DNA from 2 places in the Faecalibacterium sp. IP-1-18 genome. Region 1 is predicted to be linked to the other one. Evidence: predicted binding sites of a transcription regulator. Region 1 holds the regulator's gene; the other holds the start of a gene.
What was found. Region 1 encodes Rex, which represses fermentation and respiration genes when NADH is low (regulators of the CRP and FNR family bind a similar motif). Its sites were predicted from a motif close to ATTGTTAANNNNTTAACAAT; they were not measured.
Positions count from the first base shown of each region.

Region 2: the regulator Rex is predicted to act here: its motif matches at 2,027-2,046, upstream of fucO (lactaldehyde reductase).

Region 1 covers NZ_CP094472.1:586,301-590,513, reverse strand. The annotation lists gene MTP43_RS02825 (ABC transporter substrate-binding protein) at 1-966, opposite strand, end outside; gene MTP43_RS02820 (thymidine kinase) at 1,555-2,160, opposite strand; gene MTP43_RS02815 (redox-sensing transcriptional repressor Rex) at 2,165-2,806, opposite strand; gene MTP43_RS02810 (ClpP family protease) at 3,061-3,744, shown strand; gene MTP43_RS02805 (DNA translocase FtsK) at 3,998-4,213, shown strand, end outside.
Region 2 covers NZ_CP094472.1:1,126,854-1,131,066, reverse strand. The annotation lists gene MTP43_RS05400 (putative ABC transporter permease) at 1-627, opposite strand, end outside; gene fucO (lactaldehyde reductase) at 809-1,957, opposite strand; tRNA gene MTP43_RS05390 (tRNA-Thr) at 2,193-2,267, shown strand; gene MTP43_RS05385 (sugar phosphate isomerase/epimerase family protein) at 2,558-3,406, shown strand; gene MTP43_RS05380 (hypothetical protein) at 3,713-4,213, opposite strand, start outside.

The DNA.
Region 1 (4,213 bases):
GGTGAAGCCGTCCTTGTTGCTGTCGTCCAGAGCGGAAGAGTACTTGCTTGCAGCGGAATCCCACTCGAAGATGCCTGCGATCTTACCGGTGATCCACTCGTTGGACTGGTGGGTAGCGGTATCGGAGTTTGCAGAGTAGTAGGTCTTCAGGTTCATCATGACGTGGTTGTCCACCAGGCTCTTGATGAAGGCCAGACCCTCAGCGATCTCGTCCTCGGTGTAGTTCAGGGTGGAGGTAACGGGATCTGCCCAGTCCTTGCCGTACTTGGACTCGAGGTAGAACACCATCAGGATCATACGGTCGTATGCGCCCAGGTGCATGGGGTAGTAATCGTCGCCCAGCTTCTCCTGGAAAGCCTTACCGGCAGCCATCAGATCGTCCAGAGACTTGGGGACCTCGGTGATGCCAGCCTTATTAAAGGTGGTCATGTTCCAGTAGAAGATACGGCCGGTCATGGAGACGGGCACGCACTGCTGGCTGTTGGCCACATAGCAAGCGTCCATAGCAGCGGAATCCCACTGGGTCAGGTCGATGAACTTGGAGGTGGTGTTCAGATCCACGAACTTGCTGCCGTCGGCAGAGTAGTTGTACAGCCAGTTCCAGTTCACCTGGCAGACATCCTGAGCGTTGCCTGCGATGAAGGCAGCAGCCATCTTCTCTTCCCAGCCGGACCATGCGGCGAAGGTGGGCTCCACGGTGATGTTGGAGTGCTCAGCCTGGAAAGCCTCCAGAGCGCTCTGGTAAGCAGCGTGACGGCTGTCGCCGCCCCACCAGCTGATGCTCAGGTTGACGGGGCCGTCAGACAGGGCCAGGCTCTCGTCTGCGGAAGCAGCGGGGGCCTGAGAAGCAGCGGAAGAAGCGGTGGAAGAAGCAGCGGGCTTGCTGCCGCAGGCAGCCAGCAGACCTGCAGCACCGACAGCGCCGGTAGCCATCAGGAAGTTACGACGAGAAATTGCCTTGCTCATTTTTGTTCTCCTCCTAATAGAAAACATCTTCATGTAGGGGGCCTGCACATGCCCCCTTGTATACAATTATGATAACAAAAGCCACTGAAAAAAGAAAGATGCAAATTACAGTGATACGGGATAAAAACGTACAAATATTGCCCTTGTTTTCGCGTGCAATTCGACGTCCTTGCCGAAATGAATAAACTTGCGCTGAAAAACTGTGCAACTTGTATACTTCAATGACTTGCATAAAAATCTGGGATGCAACAAGGGCAGAACAGGAAAAATCTCAATAATTCCTGTTACATTTACCGTTCCGCCTGTAATTTTTTGTGCTCTGCCGTCCCCCGTCGCTCTCTTCTTCTCCCATTCCCTCTCCCCTCCGTCGAGTAACTGCCCGGTCCGAACTGATATATCAATAGTGCAAAAAACGTGCGAATTCCGCCCGGTTGATATATCAGTTCCTCTCGCAAAATGCAACAAATTGATATATCAGTCTGTATACAGCCTGTTGGAGACTCTGGCGGGGAACCCCTTCCGCAAATCACGCAAAAAAGCCGCTGCACCCGGCGCGGTACAGCGGCTTGTATACAACATAAAAGTATCTCAGTTTTTCCTTGCAGCGTAAAACGCCCGCCGTGCCTTGAAGTAGCACTGGGGGCACATGCTGACATACTGCACATCGTTTTCAAGGTCGATGGCTACCTGCTCGCCCTCAAAGACGAACCGTCCGTTCACCTTGCGGCAGTTGCAGATGGCCTTGCGCCCGCAGGTGCAGATGGTCTTCATCTCCTCGATGGTGTGCGCCAGCTCCAGCAGACGGGTAGAACCCGGGAAGCCCTTGAGGGAAAAATCTGCCCGCAGACCGTAGCAGATCACCGGGATGTTCAGATCTACCGTGATCATGAACAGCTGCTCGGCCTGCTCCGGGGTAAAGAACTGGCTCTCGTCGCACAGCACACAGGCCAGCGGCCCGGAAGCAGCGTTTGCCGCCTGCACAGCTTCGAACACGTCCAGCTCCGGCGGGATCAGCAGGTCTGCCTTGCGGCGCACGCCCAGACGGCTCACCAGTTCTCCGCCGCCCTTAGTATCCACCTGCGGCTTCAAAATGAGCACCTTCATGCCCTGCTCTTCGTAGTTGTGTGCCACCTGCATCAGCGCCGTGCTCTTGCCGCTGTTCATGGCACCGTAGCGGAAATACAATTTTGCCATGCCGTCACTCCTGATTGCGCAGACGGTAGCCCAAGCTCATCAGGCTGTCGCCCAGATGGACGTTTTCCACCACCACATTGGGGTACGACACCGACAGGTCATAGTGGGAGAAGTTCCAGAAGCCCTCGATGCCCAGATCCACCAGCCGTCCGCTGACCTGCTGTGCACCATCACGGGGTACACAGAGCACCGCCACCTTGGGCTTGTTTTCCTCGCAAAAGGCCTCCAGCTCGTCAATGTGCCGGATGCGGATACCGCTGATCTCCTTGCCTACCTCGTTCTCGGCCACGTCAAAGGCCGCGATCAGCTTGTAGCCGTTGGTGTCGGTGGTGATAAAGCGGCTCACAGCCTTGCCCAGGCGGCCGCAGCCGATCAGAATGGTGGGCAGACGGTCGCCGTTGCCGAACAGCAGACTTTCCAGAATGGAAAGCAGGTTCTCCACCGAGTAGCCGATGCCCTGCCGTCCGTTCACGTCACCGATGCAGTTAAAGTCCTGCCGCACCTGCGAGGCGGTGGTGCCCATCTGAGAGGCCAGCTCCCGGGAGGAGATGCTGGTAATGCCATCGGCCTGCAAGGAGCGCAGATACCGGTAATATTTGGGGAGACGCTTGATCACAGGGATCGATGCTTTCTGGGGGGTGTTCATAGCAAAATTCTCCTTTCTGCCCAACGCGCTGCAGCTTCTGCCGCCATGCAAGGGGCTTCTTTGCGCGCAGAGAGATGTTCCGTTTTATCCTGTTATATTATTTAAAGTATACAGCATGAAAGGCGAATGTCAAATACCTATTTGTAAAAAAGCAAAAAATTCACAAAGTTTTTTGTATTCGCTCTCCTGCATACTTCCCCGGCAGCCGGGGGATACTGACCCCACAAAGACCCTGCTACGGAAGGAGAACGCGCATGGATACGGCAAAAGACACCCCCGCAGAGCAGCACCGGATGGAAAAAGAGGATATTGAGGATCTGGGCACGGTCACCCTGAGCCGGGGCGGTCATGTCATCCACTGCCTGACCGTCATCGGCCAGATCGAAGGGCACACCGAAGCGCCGCAGGGGCAAAAGACCACCAAGTACGAGCACGTCATCCCCCAGCTGGTGGCGGTGCAGGAGGACCCCCGCATCGAGGGGCTGCTGGTGCTGCTGAACACGGTGGGCGGCGATGTGGAGGCCGGCCTTGCGCTGGCAGAACTGATCGCCAGCATCTCCAAGCCCAGCGCCACGCTGGTGCTGGGCGGCGGGCACTCCATCGGCATCCCGCTGGCGGTCAGCGCGCGGCACAGCTTCATCGTCCCCACCGCCACCATGACGGTGCACCCGGTGCGGCACTCCGGGCTGATCTTAGGCGTCCCGCAGACCATGCACTGCTTTGAGCAGATGCAGCAGCGCATCACCGGCTTTGTGGCCGCCCACAGCGGCATGCCGGAAAAGCGCTACACCCAGCTGATGCTCCACACCGGGGAACTGGTCATGGACATGGGCACGGTGCTGGACGGACGCCGTGCCGTAAAGGAAAAGCTCATCGACGAGCTGGGCGGTCTTTCGGACGCGCTGGCGTGGCTGTACGGGGAGATCGAACGGGGGTAAGGCCTTGCGTCTCCCCGCCGGACGATTTGAACTGCGCTCCGCGTTCGCTTTGCGCAGGAACAGCGGAAAAATTATTTTTTATTTCGCGTTTGTCGCGCTTTGCGGAGCGCTCCAAACGCCTTTTCACGAGAGGGGCTGGGTTCGTTCCATTTTCCTCAAGAAAAACAACATTATGGTTTGCCATTTTTGCCCTTGCGTGGTACAATAATAGAATCAATTATTGTGTCTATGGGAAGTTGGGGAACAGAGTAGAATGGCAACGAAAAAACGAAAATCAACGAAACGGCGTACTGCTGCCCGCCGTAAAAAGGCAGAGCAGCGGCTTCCGGCAGGGCTTGGCACCCTGTTCGGCGGCCTGCTGCTGATGGTGCTGGCCTTTGTGCGGGGCGATTCCGTATGGCGGGTGCTCCATGATGTGCTGTTCGGGCTGTTCGGCTGCGGCAGCTTTGTGCTGGGTGCAGCCGTGTGC
Region 2 (4,213 bases), 540 kb from region 1:
CTCCGGGTAGGCGCGCTGGATACGCTTTTCCACATACACGGCAATGCGGCGGCGCAAGGTGTCGGAGCGCGCCTCCAGTTTCTGGTTCAGCTGTTCCAGCACCGGGTGCTGCGCCGCATACCGCCCCACCAGAACCGCCGAGCCCAGCTGGTCCAGCGCCGCGATGCCCAGCGCAGCCCACACCAGCGGATGCAGCAGCCAGTCCGGCACAAGGGCGCACAGACGCAACAGCAGCCCGTTGCCCCAAAGCACGGTCACCATGCCCAGCGCGCCCCACAGCACCGAGTACTGCAGGCAGACGTAGCCATTCAGGTTGAACTTTTTATCGGAGTAATCCCACCATTTGCGATTGTGCAGCCGCTCCAGCAGCTTTGCCGTGAGCCACTCCACCACGGTAGCCGTAAGCATACAGGCCACAAACAGCACCACCGGCTTTGTGCGCATATCTGCAAAGCCCACTGCCATCAGGATGGCCGTGGTGCCGTACACAAAGCAGAACGGCCCCGCCGCCATGCCGCGGTTTGCAAACCGCTTGCCCCGGAAGGTAGCCACCACGGTCTCCCCTACCCACCCAAGGAAGGAATAGACCAAATACAGCACGCCCAGCGTATAGAAGTTCAGTGTCATCGCGCTTTCCTCGCCTTCTGTTTTTATGCTCTGATTGTACTCGCTTGCGCCGATTTATACAAGAGGACAGCAGAAAAATGTTACAATTGGCGCGGGATTTCATTTTACGAACGCATCATTCCGCTAAAAAAGCCGCTGCACAAACACGGTGCAGCGGCTCTCGGAGTTTATTTATAATGGATTACAGCTGGCTCTTATACAGCTCCACGATTTCCTCCACGCTGGTGTCACGGGGGTTGCCGGGACGGCAGGCGTCTGCAAAAGCGGACTCGGCGAGGAACTGGATGTCCTCTTCCTTCAGGATGCCGTGCAGGTTTGCGGGGATGCCCACGTCTGCGCTCAGCTGCTTGACGGCAGCGATGGTAGCATCAGCGGCTTCCACATCGTTCATCTCGTCAATGCCCATAACGCCCATGGCCTTACCCACGGCGCGGTAGCGTTCGCCGGCAACGCTCTTGTTGTACTCCAGACCCACCGGCAGCAGGATGGCGCAGGCCACACCGTGGGGGGTGTCATACAGAGCAGACAGGCCGTGTGCCATGGAGTGCACGATGCCCAGACCCACGTTGGAGAAGCCCATACCGGCGATGTACTGGCCCAGAGCCATGCCCTCGCGGCCCTCCGGGGTGTTCTGCACAGCGCCGCGCAGGCTCTGGCTGATGAGCTTGATGGCTTCCAGATGGAACATATCGGAGATGACGCAGTGGCCCTTGGTGATGTAGCCCTCGATGGCGTGGGTCAGCGCATCCATACCGGTGGCGGCGGTCAGACCCTTGGGCATGGAGGACATCATATCGGGGTCAACCACAGCGATCTCGGGGATATCGTTGGTGTCCACGCAGACGAACTTGCGCTTCTTCTCCACGTCGGTGATGACGTAGTTGATGGTGACCTCGGCAGCAGTACCGGCGGTGGTGGGCACTGCGATGGTGAACACCGCGTGCTTCTTTGTGGGAGCAACACCTTCCAGAGAGCGGACGTCCGCAAACTCGGGGTTATTGATGATGATGCCGATGGCCTTTGCGGTATCCATGGAGGAGCCGCCGCCAATGGTCACGATGCAGTCAGCCTCGGCAGCCTTGAAGGCAGCCACGCCGTCCTGTACGTTGGCGATGGTGGGGTTGGGCTTGATCTCGCTGTAAACAGCGTAGGCAAAGTTTGCGGCATCCAGCAGGTCGGTGACCTTTTTGGTAACGCCAAACTTGATTAGGTCGGGGTCGGAGCAGACGAAAGCCTTCTTGTAGCCACGGGCGGTCAGCTCGGGAACGATGTTCTCGATAGCACCGTGGCCGTGGTAGGAGATGGTATTCAGAACAATGCGGTCAGCCATAATACAAATCCTCCAAATCTGTTTGCAGCCGCCTTTCCGGCGGCGTTCCTCTACGTTTCAGCATAGCACATCGTCAAAAAATTTGCAATGCAAAATTGTTTAAATTTGTAGTATATTTTTATACTTGTGTATTATTTTCTATCATCTTTGTCTGTTTTCCGGCATTATTATCCCCTGCAAAAAAACAATCCTTGCCAAATTGCCGTGCCTGTGTTATACTATTTTAGCAACCTTTGCTGGTGTGGCGCAATGGCAGCGCAACTGATTTGTAATCAGTGGGTTGCAGGTTCAACTCCTGTCACCAGCTCCAAGAAAAGTCCTGCGATATACCGCTAGAATAGCGGCGTGTATCGTGGGATTTTTGCTTTTATATGTGTTGTGAAATGCCTGAAATTATGTCATAATCCAACAAACAAGCTAACAAATCCGTATTTTATCTTCTTTATATCACACTTTTTAACACACTTCTGCGTCACTCGCGTTGTCAGGTACTGCCCGGGGCAACGATCAGCAGCGCTAAAAGGCGTTTAAGGTGTTCCTTCGCAGACAATTTTGGTGTATAATGGTAAAAACGCACCCATATTAAAGGAGGAACCAAGCATGATCCAATTCGGTCTACGTCTGCACGACGCAGAAAAGCTGCCCATTGAACAGGTGCTGCCGCTGGTACGCCAGAAGGGCTTTTCCTGCGTGCATCTGGCGCTGAGCAAATCCCTGAAGGAGGTGCCCAACACCCCCTCTGCCCTCACCCCCGGCTACGCGGCCTATCTGCGCCACCTGTTTGCCAAAAACGAGCTGGACATTGCGGTGCTGGGCAACTACCTGAATCTGGCGCACCCGGATGCGGCTGCCCTGCACGCCATTCAGGAAAAGTACTATGCGCATATCCGCTTTGCCAGCCTGCTGGGCTGCGGCATGGTGGGCACCGAGACCGGTGCACCCAACGCGGAGTACAAGTTCTGCCCGGAGTGCCGCAGCGATGCCGCCCTTGCTACCTTTATCAAGAACTTCAAGCCGGTGGTGCGCTGCGCCGAGCAATACGGCGTGACCATTGCCATTGAGCCGGTGGTCAGACACATTGTGTATGACGCCCGCCGCGCCCGCACCGTGCTGGACGAGATCGGCAGCCCCAATCTGCAGATTCTGCTCGACCCGGTGAACCTTTTGAACATGGAAAACGTGGACCAGCGGGAGGAAGTGTTCGCCGAGACCATTGAGCTGCTGGGCAAGGATGTGGCCATGATCCACTTCAAGGACTTTTTGCTGCAGGACGCCGACGGGCAGCTGGCTGCCACCGGTGCCGGACAGGGCGGTATGGGCGACTACCGCACCATTCTGCGGTTTGCCAAGGAACAGAAGCCCTATGTGTTCGCCACCTTGGAGAACACCACCCCGGAAAACGCAGTCCGGTGCCTGCAATATCTGCAAAAACAGTACGACGAGTGCTGATAACAAATTGAACTGCACGCTGCTATCCGCAGCAGCTGGTGTTTTCATAGTATGAAAAAAGTCTGAACCGGTGGCTCATGCCTCAGTTCAGACTTTTTTGTTATTCTATGCCTTTATCTGCCAGCGGCAAAGGCTCGGGCCTTCGTAGCCTGAAAGCTGATCTGCTCAATGGCCTCGTTGAGAATACTAAAATTGAGAATTATTTGTCAATTTTCGGAAGGTGCGGAGTAGTCACCCCTGCCCCCCTAATGAAAGCAAAACGGCCTGAGCCCTGTACCATACAGGATCCAGACCGTTCCGATTGCTTTACTTCTGCTCTTTGTCCACTACCTGGATTTTGCCCTTCTTCCACAGCACATAGGAAGTCAGGATGCCGATGGGCAGCATCACGATGATAAAGATGCCCACAAGTCCGCCCAGCACGGAACCGTAGCCCGCAAGGCGTGCGGCAAGGGAAACCACCGTCATGATGATCAGCACCGGAAGCACCCCCTTGATGCCACCCTTGACCACCTTGCTGCCGCTGGACGAGCTGGCGAACAGACCCAGCGCCATGGAGCCGAACAGGGCCGGCAGCAGGTAGCCGGAGGCCGTCTTGACGGCGGGCAGCTCGAATACCGGGCTGATGAAGGAGGCGCACACCGCTGCCAGCGTCAGGATGGCAACGGTCATCAGGGAGGAGACCGCAACAGCCACCGAGGCAATGGCCTCACCCTCCGGGGTGTTGGGCTGCTTTTTGGTCAGGTTCATGGCGTTTGCCGCCACCGGGAGCTTCAGGTTCATAATGTTGCCGGTGATGAAGGCCAG